One region of the Pseudomonas sp. NPDC087029 genome, then DNA from elsewhere that is predicted to be linked to it. Evidence: riboswitches for the same ligand, from Rfam matches in the RefSeq annotation. Region 1 holds a riboswitch; the other holds the start of a gene.

Region 1 (7,890 bases):
TTGTTCCTCGAGCGCTTCGCGATAGTCGCCCGGCTGCTCCCAGAGCCCGCGTTGCTGGGCCTCCAGCAACCGCTCGGTGAGGTCGCGCAGCGCCTCGGGGTTGTGCTCGCGCATGAAGTCGCGGGTCGCCGGGTCGAGCACGTAGGCATCGGCCAGCGACTGGTAATGATGATCGTCGATCAGGTGCGTGGTGGCGTCGAAGGCGAACAGGTTGTCGACCGTTGCCGCCAACTCGAACGCGCCCTTGTAGCCATGGCGCTTGGCCCCGTCGATCCACTTGGGGTTCAGCGCCCGGGCACGAATCACCCGGTTCAGCTCTTCCTTGAGGGTGCGGATGCGCGGGCGGTCGACCTGGCTGTGGTCGCCGTGGTAACTGGCCACCGGCGCACCGGCCAAGGTTTCGGACGCCGCCAGCATGCCGCCCTGGAACTGGTAGTAATCGTTGGAATCGAGCAGGTCGTGCTCATGGTTGTCCTGGTTCTGCAGCACCGCCTGGACCTGGCCCAGGCGCCGGGCGAACTGTGCGCGCGCCGGGGTGCCGTCGTCGCTGCCGCCATAGGCATAGCCACCATGGTTGAGGTAGACCTCGGCCAGGTCGTCGCGGCTGTGCCACAGGCGGCCGTCGATAGCGTTCTGCACACCGGCGCCGTAGGCACCGGGCTTGGCGCCGAACACCCGCCAGCCGGCCTCGCGTGCCGCCTGCTCGGGCGCCACGCCAGATGCCTGCAAAGTTTCGCGCTCCTGACGCACGCGGGCGGCCAGGGGGTTGAGGTCGCCAGGCTCGTCCAGCGCCGCCACCGCTTGCACCGCCGCATCGAACAGGCGGATCAGGTTGCCGAAGGCGTCGCGGAAAAAGCCCGAGACGCGCAAAGTCACGTCCACCCGCGGGCGGTCGAGCAGGCTCAGCGGCAGGATCTCGAAGTCATCGACGCGCTGGCTACCAGTGGCCCATACCGGCCGCACCCCCATCAGCGCCATGGCCTGGGCGATGTCGTCGCCGCCGGTGCGCATGGTCGCCGTGCCCCACACCGACAGCCCGAGCTGGCGCAGGTGGTCGCCGTGGTCCTGCAGGTGCCGCTCGAGAATCAGGTTCGCCGAGGCGAAGCCCAGGCGCCAGGCCGTGGTGGTGGGCAGGTTGCGCACATCCACGGTGTAGAAATTGCGCCCCGTGGGCAGCACATCGAGGCGGCCACGGCTGGGCGCGCCGCTGGGCCCGGCCGGCACGAAACGCCCCGCCAGGGCCGCCAGCAAGCCGTTGATCTCAGCCGGGCCGCAGGCGTCCAGGCTCGGCGCTACCTGCTCGCACAAGGCGCGCAGCACCGCCTGCACCGGCTGCCAGCACGGCTCGTCGGGCAGCTGCAGGGTTGCGCCCAGGGCCTGCTCGATCAGCTGCAACGCCAGCAGCTCCAGGCGCTCGCGGGTATCCCCGCAGGTGCGCCATGGCTCGTCGCTGATGGCCTGCAAGGCTGCCGGCCGTGGGCCGGGCCAGGGCTGGCCGAGGTCGCAGTCGAGTGGATCGAAGCCCAGCGCCAACGCCTTGGCCAGTGCGCGCAGCAGGCTGGCATTGCCCTCGCGGCCATCACCGCGTTCCACCCGCAGCAACGCCAGCAAGGTATCGACCCGCAGCCGCGCCTGGGGCGACTGGCCGAACACATGCAGGCCATCGCGAATCTGCGATTCCTTCAGGTCGCACAGGTAGGTGTCCAGCCGTGGCAGCCACACCGCGGCGTCGTCCAGCTGGCCTTCCAGCTGCAGCTCGCGGTCGATGTGGTTGGCCTTGACCAGTTCGAGGATATCGCGCTGCAGCTCGCGGGCACGCCGTGGGTCGAGCAGCTGCGCTTCGTAGAACTCGTCGGCCAGCTGCTCCAGGTGGCGCAGTGGGCCATAGGTTTCGGCACGGGTCAGCGGTGGCATCAGGTGATCGATGATCACTGCCTGGGTGCGGCGCTTGGCCTGGGCGCCCTCGCCCGGGTCATTGACGATGAACGGGTAGATGTTCGGCAGCGGGCCGAGCAAGGCGTCCGGCCAGCACGCGGCGGACAGGCCGACGCCCTTGCCGGGCAGCCACTCGAGGTTGCCGTGCTTGCCGACGTGGATCAGCGCATCGGCGGCATAGGCATGGCGCAGCCAGAAATAAAACGCCAGGTAGCCATGGGGCGGCACCAGGTCCGGGTCGTGGTACACGGCGCTGGGGTCGACCTGGTAGCCCCGGGCCGGCTGGATACCGACGAAGGTCAGGCCATAGCGCAAGCCGGCCACCATCAGCCGGCCACTGCGGTACATCGGGTCCTGCTCGGGCGGGCCCCAGCGTTCGAGCACGGCCTGGCGGTTGGCGGCCGGCAGGCGCTCGAAGGCTTCTTTATAGTCGGCCAGGCTCAAGCTCTGCGCGCACGGGCGCTGGTCGAGGTGATCGAGGTCGTTGGTCACACCGCCAAGCAGTTGGTGAATCAGCTGGGTGCCGCTGTGCGGCAGCTCGCCCAGCGGGTAGCCCTCGGCTTTCATGGCCTTGAGTATGTTCAGCGCGGCCGCCGGAGTGTCGAGGCCCACGCCATTGCCGATGCGCCCGTCGCGCGTCGGGTAGTTGGCCAGCACCAGCGCCACGCGCTTCTGCCCATTGGGCAGGCGCGCCAGCTCCACCCAGCGTCGCGCCAGTTCGGCGACGAAGTCCATGCGCTCGGGGTGGGCCCGGTAGCAGACCACATCGGACTGGCTGCGCTCGCTGCGCCAGGCCATGTCCTTGAAGCTGACCGGCCGGGTGATGATGCGCCCGTCCAGCTCCGGCAAGGCAATGTGCATGGCCAGGTCGCGGGCACCCAGGCCCTGCTCGCTGGCCTCCCAGGCTGGCTGGTTGTCTTGCGCGCAGATCGCCTGCAGCACCGCGATGTCCCGGCGAAACGGGCGCAGGTTGGGGCGCTCCGGGCTGGACATGGCGAACCCGGTGGTATTGATCAGAACCTCGGCGCCCACTTCGTCCAGCCACTGCTCCACCTGCTCCAGGCAGGGGCTTTCCTTGAGGCTGGCGACCGCAATCGGCAGCGGGTTGAGCCCGGCCGCCTGCAGGCGCTGGCAGAACACATCGATGAAGGCGGTGTTGGCGGCCTGCAGGTGCGAGCGGTAGAACAACAGCGGCGCCACCGGGTAGTCGGGGTGCCACTGGCTGTACCAGGCATCGGGCGTGGCGCTCGCCTGGCTGGGGTGATACACCGAGGTGCGCGGCAAGGGTTGCGGCTCGTCCCAGGTGTAGTCACGCCCAAGCCATTGGCTGGCCAGGCAGTTGAACAGGTTGAGGGCATTGGCCTTGCCGCCCTGGCGCAGGTAGTGCCAGAGGCGCTGGGCTGCGTCGCCGGTTACCGTGCCCAGGTCGGTCAGCTCCGGGTCCGGGCGGTCATCGCCCGGCACCAGGATCAACTGCACGCCATGGGCAGCCAGTACCACCAACTGCTCGACGCCATAGCGCCAATAGCCGACGCCGCCGTGCAACGACACCAGGATGACCTTGGCGTGGCGCAGCACCTCGTCTACATAAAGGTCGACCGAGGCATGGTTCTGCACCTGCATCGGGTTGGCCAGGCGCAGGCTGGGGAAATCATCGGGCAGTTGCTCGGCGGTTTCGGCGAGCAATGCCAGATGCGAGTCGCCGCTGCAGAGGATCACCAGCTCGGCGGGTGTCTGGCCAAGGTCGGCAATGCTGTCGTCCGGCACGAAGCCGCCGGGCTGGGTCCGCAGCAGGTGCATGGGTCAGGCGCCCAGGGCCTGGCGCAGGCGCGCTTCCAGTTGCACGGCATCGAGGTCCTGGCCGATCAGCACCAGGCGCGTGATGCGCGGCTCGTCGGCACGCCAGGCGCGGTCGAAGTGCTTGTCGAAACGGGTACCCACGCCCTGCACCAGCAGGCGCATCGGTTTACCGGGGATGGCGGCAAAGCCCTTGGCACGCAGGATGCCGAACTCCACCACCAGTTGCGTCAGGGCGTCGAGCAGCAGGCTTTCGTCAGCTTCGGGCAGGTCGATGGAGATGGAGTCGAAGGCGTCGTGGTCATGGTCGTCGTGATCGTCGCCGTCATGGTGTGAATCGTGGTGCGTGCGGCGGCCGTCGATGTGCTCCTCGGACTCGGCGCCCAGACCCAGCAACACGTCCAGTGGCAGGCGGCCGCTGCTGGCCTCGATCACCTTGACCGCAGGCGGCAGCTCTTCGGCCACTTCGGCGCGCACCTTGGCCAGGCCTTCGGCATCGATCAGGTCGGCCTTGTTCAGCACCACCAGGTCAGCGCTGGCCAACTGGTCGGCGAACAGCTCGTGCAGTGGCGATTCGTGGTCCAGGTTGGGGTCGAGCTTGCGCTGCGCGTCGACCTGGTCCGGGTAGGCGGCAAAGGTGCCGGCAGCCACGGCCGGGCTGTCGACCACGGTGATCACCGCATCGACGGTGCAGGCAGTACGGATTTCCGGCCACTGGAAGGCTTGGACCAAAGGCTTGGGCAAGGCCAGGCCGCTGGTTTCGATGAGGATGTGGTCGAGGTCGCCACGGCGGGCCACCAGCTCGCGCATGACCGGGAAGAATTCCTCCTGCACCGTGCAGCACAGGCAGCCGTTGGCCAACTCGTAGACGCGGCCGCTGGCCTCTTCTTCACTGCAGCCGATGCTGCATTGCTTGAGAATCTCGCCGTCGATGCCGAGTTCGCCGAACTCGTTGACGATGACCGCGATGCGCCGGCCCTGGGCATTGTCGAGCATGTGCCGCAGCAAGGTGGTCTTGCCCGAGCCGAGGAAGCCGGTGACGATGGTGACGGGGAGCTTGGCCAGTGTTTTCATGTCGCGTTGCCCTTGGCAAATGGCGCGGGCATGCGGGACGAAAGCCACGGGCCAGGCCGGCCGGGCTCGTTCGCCACCGGATCACCCCGCCCGGTTGAAAGTCGAAAACGTGTCGAGGCAGGTCTCCTGGCTTGCACCGTCGCGGCCCGTTCGATGAACGGGGCCGGGTAGGACGACGCCTTCCCGCGCTGGGGCGCAGTGGCTGTGTCGTTCCGTTGCCGGTGCTTACAGTTGCGGGGGCAGCCGCGGCTTGAACCGCGTTCCCGTCTTAGCTTCGGCATGGCCGAAGAACCTCGAAGCGGCAAGGCTACGCGGGGGGTGGCGGGTGGTCAACTGATGCGGTGGTTTTGTCGCCTCTCGCGCCGCCGTAATAACTTGCAACCAATTGACGGAAACCCTGCCCCGTGGTCTCCTAACGCCTTGCGTTCAGGTGCCCCCTTGGGGGTGAAACGGGAAACCGGTGCGTCGCAGGCCCTGCAACAGGGCCGGACCAGGCCGGTGCTGCCCCCGCAACGGTAAGCGAGCGAAGCGTCTAGACCACTGTGCCACGTCGTAGGGCATGGGAAGGTGATGCTTTAAAGGAGCCCTGCTCCTCCTCGCAAGCCCGGAGACCGGCCTGGCGTCACATGAACACCCCGCGGTGGGCGGGCGCTGTCGCATTCCCTCGGGCGCCTCGCGCCTGGGGCTGCCGCGCTTGCCCGTTGAGCTCAAAACAACAGAGGAACGCGTCATGCCCATCACCAGCGCCAAGCACAGCATCGCCACCCCCGTCACCCTCAGCCAGCGCGTCGTCATCGCCGTAGGGGCCAGCCTGCTGGGCCTGTGCCTGGTCTACTTCGCCGGTTTCTCGCACATCGAGGCGGTGCACAATGCCGCCCACGACACCCGCCACAGCGCCGCATTCCCTTGCCACTGAGGCCCGCCCGATGATCAAGCGCATTGCCCGCACCGCCGGGTTCAGCGGCCTGCTCGCAGCCTTGCTGCTGACCCTGCTGCAAAGCTTCTGGGTCGCCCCGCTGATTCTCCAGGCAGAAACCTACGAGACCGCCGCCCCTGCCGCCGAGCACCACAGCCATGACGGCGAAGCCGTCGCGGCCCACGAACACAGCGCCGAGGCCTGGTCGCCGGAAGATGGCTGGCAGCGCATCCTCTCGACCACCGGCGGCAACCTGGTGGTGGCTGTGGGCTTCGCCTTGATCCTGGCCGCCCTGTACAGCCTGCGCGAACCCAACCGGGTGAGCACCGGCGCGCTGTGGGGCCTGGCCGGCTTCGCGGTGTTCTGCCTGGCACCCACCCTGGGCCTGCCGCCCGAGTTGCCTGGCACCGCGGCCGCCGACCTGGGCCAGCGCCAGAGCTGGTGGATCGGCACCGCAGCCGCCACTGCGCTGGGGCTGGCGTTGCTGGTGTTCGCCCGGCACTGGCTGCTCAAGGTCGCCGGCGCGGTGCTGCTGGTAGTGCCGCACGTCATCGGCGCGCCGCAGCCTGAAGTTCACCAGAGCCTGGCGCCCGAGGCCCTGGAAACCCAGTTCAAGATCGCCTCGTGGCTGACCAATGCCGCGTTCTGGGTGGCCCTGGGCCTGCTCAGCGCCTGGCTGTATCGCCGCGCCCAGCACGCCTGATGGCCGCTGAAGCAGCCCTGCCGGCGCTGTACGCCGGCTTCGGCTGCCGCCGCGGCTGTTCGCTGGACCACCTCGACACGCTGCTGCGCCAGAGCCTGGCTGCCCACGGCCAGGCCCTGGGCACGCTGCGCGGCATTGCCACGATCAGCCTCAAGGCCGATGAGCCGGGGCTTGAGCAGTTGGCCCTGCGCCTCGGCTTGCCCCTGGTGGTGTTCACTGCCAGCCAGTTGCAGGCTTTCGAACCGTTGCTCACCCACCGTTCGGCCTCTGCCTACGCCCACAGCGGCTGCTGGGGCGTTGCCGAAAGTGCGGCCCTGGCCCTGGCCAGTCGCGAGCACGGCAGCGCCAGGCTCAGGGTAATGCGGCAATCTTCAGGCGCCGCTACCGTCGCCCTGGCCTGCGGCGGATAATCGCTTCAACCATTTACCTGCAAGGAATTTCCATGACGGTCTACTTCATCGGCGCCGGCCCCGGCGACCCGGAGCTGATCACGGTCAAGGGCCAGCGCCTGATCCGTCAGTGCCCGGTGATCATCTATGCCGGCTCGCTGGTGCCGCCGGCGGTGCTCGAAGGCCACCAGGCCGAGACGCTCATCAACAGCGCCGAGCTGCACCTGGAACAGATCATCGAGGCCATCCGCGCAGCCCATGAACGGGGCCAGGACGTGGCGCGCGTGCACAGTGGCGACCCCAGCCTGTACGGCGCCATCGGCGAGCAGATTCGCCACTTGCGCGAGCTGGGCATCGACTACCAGATCATCCCCGGGGTCACGGCCACCGCGGCCAGCGCCGCTTTGCTGGGCTGCGAGCTGACCCTGCCGGAGGTGGCGCAGACCGTCATCCTGACCCGCTATGGCGACAGCTCGCCGATGCCGGCAGGCGAGCAGTTGGCCGACCTGGCCCGCCACGGCGCGACCCTGGCCATTCACCTGGGGGTCAAGCACCTGCCACGCATCGTCGAAGAGTTGCGCCCCCACTACGGCGCCGATTGCCCGATTGCCGTGGTCCACCGCGCCACCTGGCCGGACCAGGACTGGGTGCGCGCAACCTTGGCCGATATCGTCGAGAAGGTCGCGGCAAAAGGGTTTCGTCGCACAGCGCTGATCCTTGTCGGCCACGTGCTGGGCGATGCACCGTTTGCCGAATCGGCCTTGTACCGCGCCGGCCACGCGCACCTGTACCGCCCCGGCGGCTGAGCATTGCCAACGGCGCACCTGGCAGCGCAGACTCCGGGATCGTTCCCGCCCACCGGAGTCACGCCCATGCTGGAGCTGCGCCCCAACTGCGAATGCTGCGATGTCGACCTGCCCGGCGACAGCCTTGAAGCATTCATCTGTTCGTTCGAATGCACCTTCTGCCGAAGCTGCAGCGAATCTCGCCTGCATAGCCGCTGCCCGAACTGCTCCGGCCAACTGCTGCCGCGCCCGGCGCGGGTCGGCCTGGCATTGAGCAACAACCCGGCATCG
Region 2 (7,890 bases), on a different contig from region 1:
TTGCGGGGCATCTGGTGATGTACTTCAAGCGCCCGGGCGGGCAATTGCAGTTCAGCCGCCAAGGCGCCAGTTCGCCGGCCGGGCGTTCGGCGCTGCAGGGCCTGCAGCGCTACATCGCCGCCAACCCGGCCGAGGGCCATGGCATTGCCGCCCTCGCCGCCCGTGTCGGCCTGAGCCCGCGGCATTTTGCCCGGGTGTTCCACAGCGAGGTGGGCATGACCCCGGCGGCCTGGGTCGAACTGGCCCGGGTCAACGCCGCCAGGGCGCGCCTGGAAGCAGGCCGCGAAGCGCCCAAGCAGGTGGCGGCCGCCTGCGGCTTTGCCAATGCCGACACCTTGCGCCGCGCCTTCGTCCGCCACGTCGGGGTAACGCCTGCGGAGTACCGCAAGCGCTACGGACGCGTGGGCTGAAGGTTCGCCGGCTACTGGCCTGGCGGGGTGCCTTCAGCGTTTGCCAGCACCACATCGACTTGTACCCGCGCGTTCTCGGGCAGCGCGGACACGCCAACCACCCTGCGTGCAGGCACGCCATCGGGGAAGAACGCCGTGTACACCTCGTCCACGGCGGCAAGGTCCTGGATATCGGCAAGGAAGACGTTGACCTTGACCACATCACTCAGGGCGTGGCCGATGCTTTCGACAATCGCCTTGACGTTGTTCAGGCATTGCTGCGTTTGCTCTTTCACACCCCCGCTCACCAACTTCCCGGTACTGGGGTTCAAAGGCAGTTGCGCAGAGAGGTGGTTGTAGTGCGAGAAGGCGACCGTTTGCGTGGACAGCGGGTGCAGGGGCGCATGGGGCGTGTTGTTTGCCTTGATGACAATCCCGTGGCGGTCTTCGACAACTTGCGGTGGCGTGCCATCGCCGTGGGAGATGACGGCTTCTATCTGCACCAGCGCATCCATGGGCAACCCTGAGGCCACCACGACCGTGCGCGCGGGGAAGTAACCGACTGCCCTGGCAATGGCCGAGTCGGGGAAGAAGGTCTTGTACACCTGGTCGACCTGCGCGAGGTCCGAGAGGTTTTTCACGAAGAGGGTGATCTTGACGATGTCATCGAAAGGCACGTCCATGCCTTCGAGGATCGCCTTGATGTTTTTCAGGCACTGCGCCGCCTGCTCCTTGGCCCCGCCTGCCACCAGCTTGCCGGTTTGCGGGTCGATCGGCAGTTGCGCAGACAAGTTGTTGTAGTGCGAAAAAGCCACGGCCTGCGCGGACAGTGCGCTTGCCGGCGCACGCTCGGTATTGCACACCGTCTTGATCAGGTCGCCGGCCTGGGGGGCGTTGGGGATCGTGCCGACGCCATTGGAAAGCAAGGCTTCCACTTGCACCAGGGCATCCATCGGCAATGCGGCAACCGCGACAGTCGTCACCACCGGCACATAGCCTGGGAAATAGGCCGAATAGACGCTGTTGACGACTTCGGCATCGGCCATGTTGCGCAGGAAGATGCTGAGCCTGACCACATCCTCCAGTGTGTGGTCGACGCTTTGCACCACGGCCTTGATGTTCTTGAAACACTGCTCCGCCTGCGCCTTCACACCCCCTGCCACCACGGCACCGGATGCGGGGTCGATGGGTAACTGGGCGCTAAGGTTGTTGTAGTGCGAGAACGCGACACTTTGCGAATAAGGGCCAATGCCTTCTGGAGCATTGCCGGTATTTCTTGCCAATACGGCGTTGTAGCCACTCATGCTAGTACTCCCATCTTTCTGGATTTCACAGATTGAGTGGCAAGCAGATAATCCATTGCGCGATCGAAGGCTGCCACTGTGGGGCCGGGCGACTGGTTCACTGCCTTGAGGGCGGGTGAGCGAGTGTCAGGAGGGATGAAGCAGGGCAATTGTAGTGAGCGCTGGGTATCGCGCCATTGACCGGGCGCAATAATCGAAGCGAAGTGGCTGGCTGACAGATTGATTTGGAATAACTGCAATAGCGCGGGTGTGGGATTAGTTGGCAAAACTGCACTGATTTGCCGGATAACGAAGGTTGCGATTAAGCTGCGCGCATGGCGCCATGAGGATGGAATCGATGTTGCGTGTATCGCTAGGAATGGCTTTGTTACTTGCCGGCGCACTGGCCACGGCAGCCCCACTCAAGGTGCCCAGCCCGGCCCAGCTCAGGAGCCAACTCGACAGCCTCAAGCCGGGCCAGTTTCTCTGGTACCCGCAAGTCTCGCCGGTGGGCCCGGTCACGGTGGTGATCAGCCTCACCGAGCAGCGTGCCTACGTCTATCGCAATGGCATCGCCATCGGCGTCAGTACCGTGAGCAGCGGCAAGGCCGGGCGCGAAACCCCCACCGGGGTGTTCAGCATTCTGCAGAAGAAGGTCGAGCACAAATCCAGCCTCTACAACAGCGCCCCCATGCCCTACATGGAGCGCCTGACCTGGGACGGCATTGCCCTGCACGCGGGCCATCTGCCGGGCTACCCCGCCTCCCATGGCTGCGTGCGGCTGCCGATGGAATTTGCCAAGAAGCTGTATGAGGTCACCGGGTTCAGCTCGACCACCGTGATCGTCTCCGACACCCACAGTGCCCCGGTAGAGGTCTACCACCCGGGCGTGCTGGCGCCGACGGTCAGCGATGGCAAGGCCCAGGGCCCGCTGGTGTTGAACAACCAGCAGTTCTGGAACGACCCCGACCCTGCCGCCGGGCCGCTGTCGATCCTGATCAGCCGCGCCGACCTTCGCGCCTACGTGTTTCGCGGCGGCCAGCTGATTGGCTCGGCGCCGGCCCTGACCCTGGAAAGCAGCCGCCATCGCAGCGGCATGGCGGTGTATTCGCTGCTGCAAAAACCGTCTGCCCTGGCACTCGACGGCGCGCTGCCGTTGCGCTGGTCGGTAGTGGGCCTGAGCAACCCGGAGTACGGGGACACGCCCTACGAGCAGCTGGGGCAGTTGAACATGAGCCCGGAATTTCGCCATCACCTGCGTGCGGCGATGGACGTCGGCACCATGCTGGTGATCACCGACTGGGCCTCCACCCGCGATACCCGCAGCAACGGCCAATTCACCGTGATCAGCACCGACGACGGCGAGGATGCTAAGCCATTGGTCAAGAAATGATCGGCAAACCTGTGAATTTCAAGCAAAGTAGCGGCCTTTGGCCTTCAATCAAGCTGAATCTTCGCTTGATCTTGCTTGCGACCCCAGACAGGTCTTCAACAGGATAATCCATGTCGATGTTCGAACCTTTGCGGGGAGCCCTGCGGCTCTCAGCGGCCAGTATTGGCCTGTTTTTCCTCGGCGCCTGGCTACCCGCCCAGGCGCAATCACTGCCCAGCGCCGCCGAACTGCAGCAACTGGCGCCGAACGCCAGCGTCGAGACCCTGGCCCTGGCACTCACCGCCTACACCTGCGCCAGCCACAACGACCCGGGCAAGTTGCTGACGGTGATCGACTACTCCAAGGCCTCGCGTGACAAACGCCTGTGGGTGTTCGACCTGAACGCCCGCAAGCTGTTGTTCGAAGAGTGGGTGGCCCACGGCAAGAACAGCGGCGCCGATGTGCCGAGCACGTTCTCCAACGCCCCGAACAGCTACCAGTCCTCCATCGGCCTGTATGAAACCGGCCAGACCTACAGCGGCAAGCACGGCCGCTCGTTGCGCCTGCAGGGGCTGGAGCCTGGGTTCAACGACAACAGCATGTCGCGGGCGATCGTCATGCATGCCGCCGCCTATGCCGACCCCAAGGTGGTGCCCGGGCTCGGCCGCCTGGGCCGCAGCCAGGGCTGCCCTGCGGTGCGCCCGGCAATCGCCGGCAAGCTGATCGACACGCTGCAGCGTGGCAGCTACGTGTTCGCCTATTACCCGCAGCAGGACTGGCTGAAGAAATCGCACTTTCTCAACGACCAGAGCTGCCCATTGCCGAACCAGTCGATTGCCAGCAAGTAGGCCCACGCCCTTGTCCATCGCCTGGCAGATGGTCTAGGATGCCGCCCGCCGGTTTTCATCACGGAACTAATAGGGAATCCGTCGCTCGCCCGCATGCGAGCCAAACGGAACTGCCCCCGCAACTGTAGGTGCCGAGCCCGCTCCTGAAACGCCACTGGACACTGTCCGGGAAGGCAGGAGCCGGGCCATGACGCACCAGTCAGGAGACCTGCCGGCACACATTCACCAACCGGCGGGGTGTCCGGGATGGCCATCCTCTGCCCTGCCCTGGGCCTGCCCCGTGCCTGCACGGGGCAAGGTGATGCCTGTCCGTGCGCCTGTGCCGCGCAACGTTCGACAGGAGATCGCCCCATGCTGCCCCGCATCGCTGCCTTGCTCGGCGCATTGAGCCTGCCAGGCCTGGCCCAGGCTGGCGCCACGCACTACCCCCTGACGATCGACAACTGCGGTGCGCCGCAGACCTTTGCCCAGGCCCCGGCACGCGCCGTCAGCATCGGCCAGGCCGGCACCGAGATGCTCTATGCCCTGGGCCTTGGCAGCAAGCTCGCAGGCTCCTCGCTGTGGTTCAACAACGTGCTGCCTGAGTTCCAGGCGCAGGACGCCAAGGTCGAGCGCCTGGCCAACAACGAACCGAGCTTCGAGGCCGTGGTCGGCAAGCGCCCGCAGCTGGTGACGGTGCAGTTCGAGTGGATGGTCGGCCCCCAGGGCGCGGTCGCCACCCGCGAGCAGTTCGCCGAGCTGAAGATCCCGACCTACCTGCTGCCTTCGGACTGCGAAGGCAAGGACAACCTGGTCGGCGCCGACGGTACCCGTACCCAGCCCTTCAGGATCGAGACCCTCTACAAAAGTGTCAGCCAGCTGGCGGCGATCTTCGATGTGCAGGCCCGCGGCGAGGCGCTGAACCAACAGCTGCAGGGGCAGCTGGAACATGCCCGGCAACGGCTCGCCGGCAAGGACTTGTCGAACACCTCGGCGCTGTTCTGGTTCTCCAGCGCCGACCTTGCCCTCGACCCTTACGTGGCCGGCCGCCAAGGGGTGGCCGACTTCATGCTGCAGACCCTTGGCGTGCGCAATGTCGTGCAGTCCCACGAGGAATGGCCAACGGTCGGCTGGGAAACCCTGGCAAAAGCCAACCCCACCTGGATCATCATCGCCCGCATGGACCGCCGCCGCTTCCCGGCGGACGACCACCAGAAAAAACTCGAATTCCTGCGCAACGACCCGGTGACCCGGCAGATGGAGGCGGTCAGGCAAGGGCGCATCATCATCCTCGACGCCGACGCCATGCAGGCGGGGATTCGCCTGTTCCGCGGCCTTGAAACCCTGTCGAGCGCATTCGCAACCGGTGATGCCGGGCAATAAATACGTTTGCCCAGCGTGCGTCATGAACAGGGCTAAAGGTTTTGTGAATTCGTTTCAGTTCCACTCACTCAATACCTCAACCTAAAATGCGCCTCAATTAAGCGATTATAAATATTCGAGTGGGACCGCCAATCATGACGCAGGACATTTTCAACTTCGCGATCAACAGCATTCGTTTCGACGAACATTATCAGCCTGCTGAAAATACTCGCCTCACCACCAACTTTGCCAATTTGGCCAGGGGCGCGAGCCGCCAGCAGAACTTGCGCAATACCCTGCGCATGATCGATAACCGCTTCAATGCACTGGCCCATTGGGACAATCCCAAAGGCGACCGCTACAGCGTCGAGCTTGAAATCATTTCGGTGGCAATGACCCTGGATGCCGCACGCAGCGATAACGCCCTGCCGTTGATCGAAATACTGAAAACCTGCATCGTCGACCGACACACCGGCGCGCGCATCGAAGGCGTGGTGGGCAACAATTTTTCATCCTACGTGCGCGATTACGACTTCAGCGTATTGCTGCTGGGGCACAACCAAGGCGCCTCGGCGTTCAGCACACCGGCACATTTTGGCGAGCTGCACGGCAAGCTGTTCAAGGCCTTCGTCAATTCCAGCGCCTATAAAGCGCATTTTGCCAAGCCGCCGGTCATCTGCCTGAGCGTGTCCAGCAGCAAGACCTACCAGCGCATTGAAAACCAGCACCCGGTGCTCGGCCAGGAATACCAGCAAGATGAGTATTCCCTGACCGATGCGTACTTCCAGAAGATGGGCCTGAGCGTGCGTTACTTCATGCCGGCAAACAGCGTTGCGCCACTGGCATTCTATTTTGCCGGTGATTTGCTCAGCGATTACACCGCCCTTGAATTGATCAGCACCATCAGCACCATGGATACCTTCCAGAAGATCTACCGCCCGGAAATCTACAACGCCAACTCTGCCGCCGGCACGTCTTATCAGCCAAGTTTGCAGCACGAGGATTATTCGCTGACGCGTATTGTTTATGACCGGGAAGAACGCAGCCGCTTGGCCATCGAACAAGGGCGGTTTGTCGAAGAACACTTCATCAAACCTTACGGCGCGGTACTTGAGCAGTGGTCCAGCCACTACGCTGCCTGACATTCAGACACTACAAGGTCTTTTCTCGTGAATAAGCTGTTACCTACTTCGACTGCCGGCAGCCTGCCCAAACCCTCCTGGCTCGCCGAGCCCGAAACCCTCTGGTCGCCCTGGAAACTGCAGGATCAGGCCTTGCTCGACGGCAAGCAGGACGCCCTGCGCCTGGCGTTGCAAGAGCAGCAACAGGCAGGCATCGACATCGTCAGCGATGGCGAACAGACCCGCCAGCACTTCGTCACCACCTTCATCGAACACCTGGACGGCGTTGACTTCGAGCAGCGTGAAACCGTCAGGATCCGTGACCGCTACGATGCCAGCGTGCCCACGGTGGTGGGTGCCGTCGCGCGGCGCAAGCCGGTGTTCGTCGAGGACGCCAAGTTCCTCCGCCAGCAAACCGGGCAACCCATCAAGTGGGCGCTGCCAGGCCCCATGACCATGATCGACACGCTGTACGACAGCCACTACAAGAGCCGCGAGAAACTGGCCTGGGAGTTTGCCAAGATCCTCAACCAGGAAGCCCGCGAGCTGGAAGCTGCCGGCGTCGACATCATCCAGTTCGATGAGCCTGCGTTCAACGTGTTCTTCGACGAGGTGAACGACTGGGGGGTGGCGACCCTGGAACGGGCCATCGAAGGCCTCAAGTGCGAAACCGCCGTGCATATCTGCTACGGCTACGGCATCAAGGCCAACACCGACTGGAAGAAGACCCTGGGCTCTGAATGGCGCCAGTACGAAGAAGCCTTCCCCAAGCTTCAGCAATCGAGCATCGATATCGTTTCGCTGGAATGCCACAACTCGCACGTGCCGATGGAGCTGATCGAACTCATTCGCGGCAAGAAAGTGATGGTCGGCGCCATCGACGTGGCCAGCCACACCATCGAGACCCCGGAGGAAGTCGCCAACACCCTGCGCAAGGCGCTGCAATTCGTCGATGCCGACAAGCTCTACCCGTGCACCAACTGCGGCATGGCCCCGCTGCCGCGCCAGGTCGCGCGCGGCAAGCTCAATGCCCTGAGCGCCGGGGCAGCCATCGTTCGCAGCGAACTCTCGGGCCGTTAAAGGCCGCCAAACCTCAGGACTTGCCATGTCACCTTCCAGTATTGCCATCGAGCCATTGAGCTTTCGCAAGGCGCTCGGGCATTACGCCTCCGGCATCACGGTGATCACCTCACTGGTCGATGAGCAGCCGATCGGCTTCACCTGCCAGTCGTTCCACAGCGTGTCGGTGAGCCCGCCGCTGGTGTCGTTCAGCGTGATGCGCGAATCGGCCAGCTACCCCGGCATGCGCAAGGCGGGCCGGTTCGCGGTGAACATCCTTGCCGGCGAACAGGTGGGCATTTCCAACCAGTTCGCCCGCAAGGGCAGCGACAAGTGGCAGGGCGTGCAATGGCAACCCTCGCCGCTGGGCAACCCGCTGCTTGCCGGCAGCCTGCACTGGCTCGATTGCGAAATCCACGCCGAACACGCCGCCGGCGATCACCTGATCGTGATTGGCGAAGTCAAAGCGCTGAACCT

The links. Region 1 has a riboswitch for cobalamin ahead of ACIPG5_RS21565 (CbtB domain-containing protein). Riboswitches for the same ligand answer to the same signal wherever they lie in the genome.
Region 2: it holds a riboswitch for cobalamin, as region 1 does, so the genes downstream of both, ACIPG5_RS20675 (ABC transporter substrate-binding protein) here and ACIPG5_RS21565 (CbtB domain-containing protein) in region 1, are expected to answer to the same signal.

The regions. Positions count from the first base shown of each region.
Region 1 covers NZ_JBIVAB010000016.1:71,990-79,879, reverse strand. The annotation lists gene cobN (cobaltochelatase subunit CobN) at 1-3,735, opposite strand, end outside; gene cobW (cobalamin biosynthesis protein CobW) at 3,739-4,806, opposite strand; cobalamin riboswitch at 4,905-5,117, opposite strand; cobalamin riboswitch at 5,218-5,441, shown strand; gene ACIPG5_RS21565 (CbtB domain-containing protein) at 5,537-5,722, shown strand; gene ACIPG5_RS21560 (CbtA family protein) at 5,733-6,425, shown strand; gene ACIPG5_RS21555 (cobalamin biosynthesis protein) at 6,443-6,835, shown strand; gene cobM (precorrin-4 C(11)-methyltransferase) at 6,868-7,620, shown strand; gene ACIPG5_RS21545 (DUF1272 domain-containing protein) at 7,687-7,890, shown strand, end outside.
Region 2 covers NZ_JBIVAB010000015.1:21,239-29,128, forward strand. The annotation lists gene ACIPG5_RS20655 (GlxA family transcriptional regulator) at 1-410, shown strand, start outside; gene ACIPG5_RS20660 (RidA family protein) at 422-1,693, opposite strand; gene ACIPG5_RS20665 (L,D-transpeptidase) at 2,031-3,065, shown strand; gene ACIPG5_RS20670 (murein L,D-transpeptidase catalytic domain family protein) at 3,176-3,892, shown strand; cobalamin riboswitch at 3,925-4,123, shown strand; gene ACIPG5_RS20675 (ABC transporter substrate-binding protein) at 4,244-5,254, shown strand; gene ACIPG5_RS20680 (DUF1852 domain-containing protein) at 5,389-6,375, shown strand; gene ACIPG5_RS20685 (methionine synthase) at 6,403-7,434, shown strand; gene ACIPG5_RS20690 (flavin reductase family protein) at 7,460-7,890, shown strand, end outside.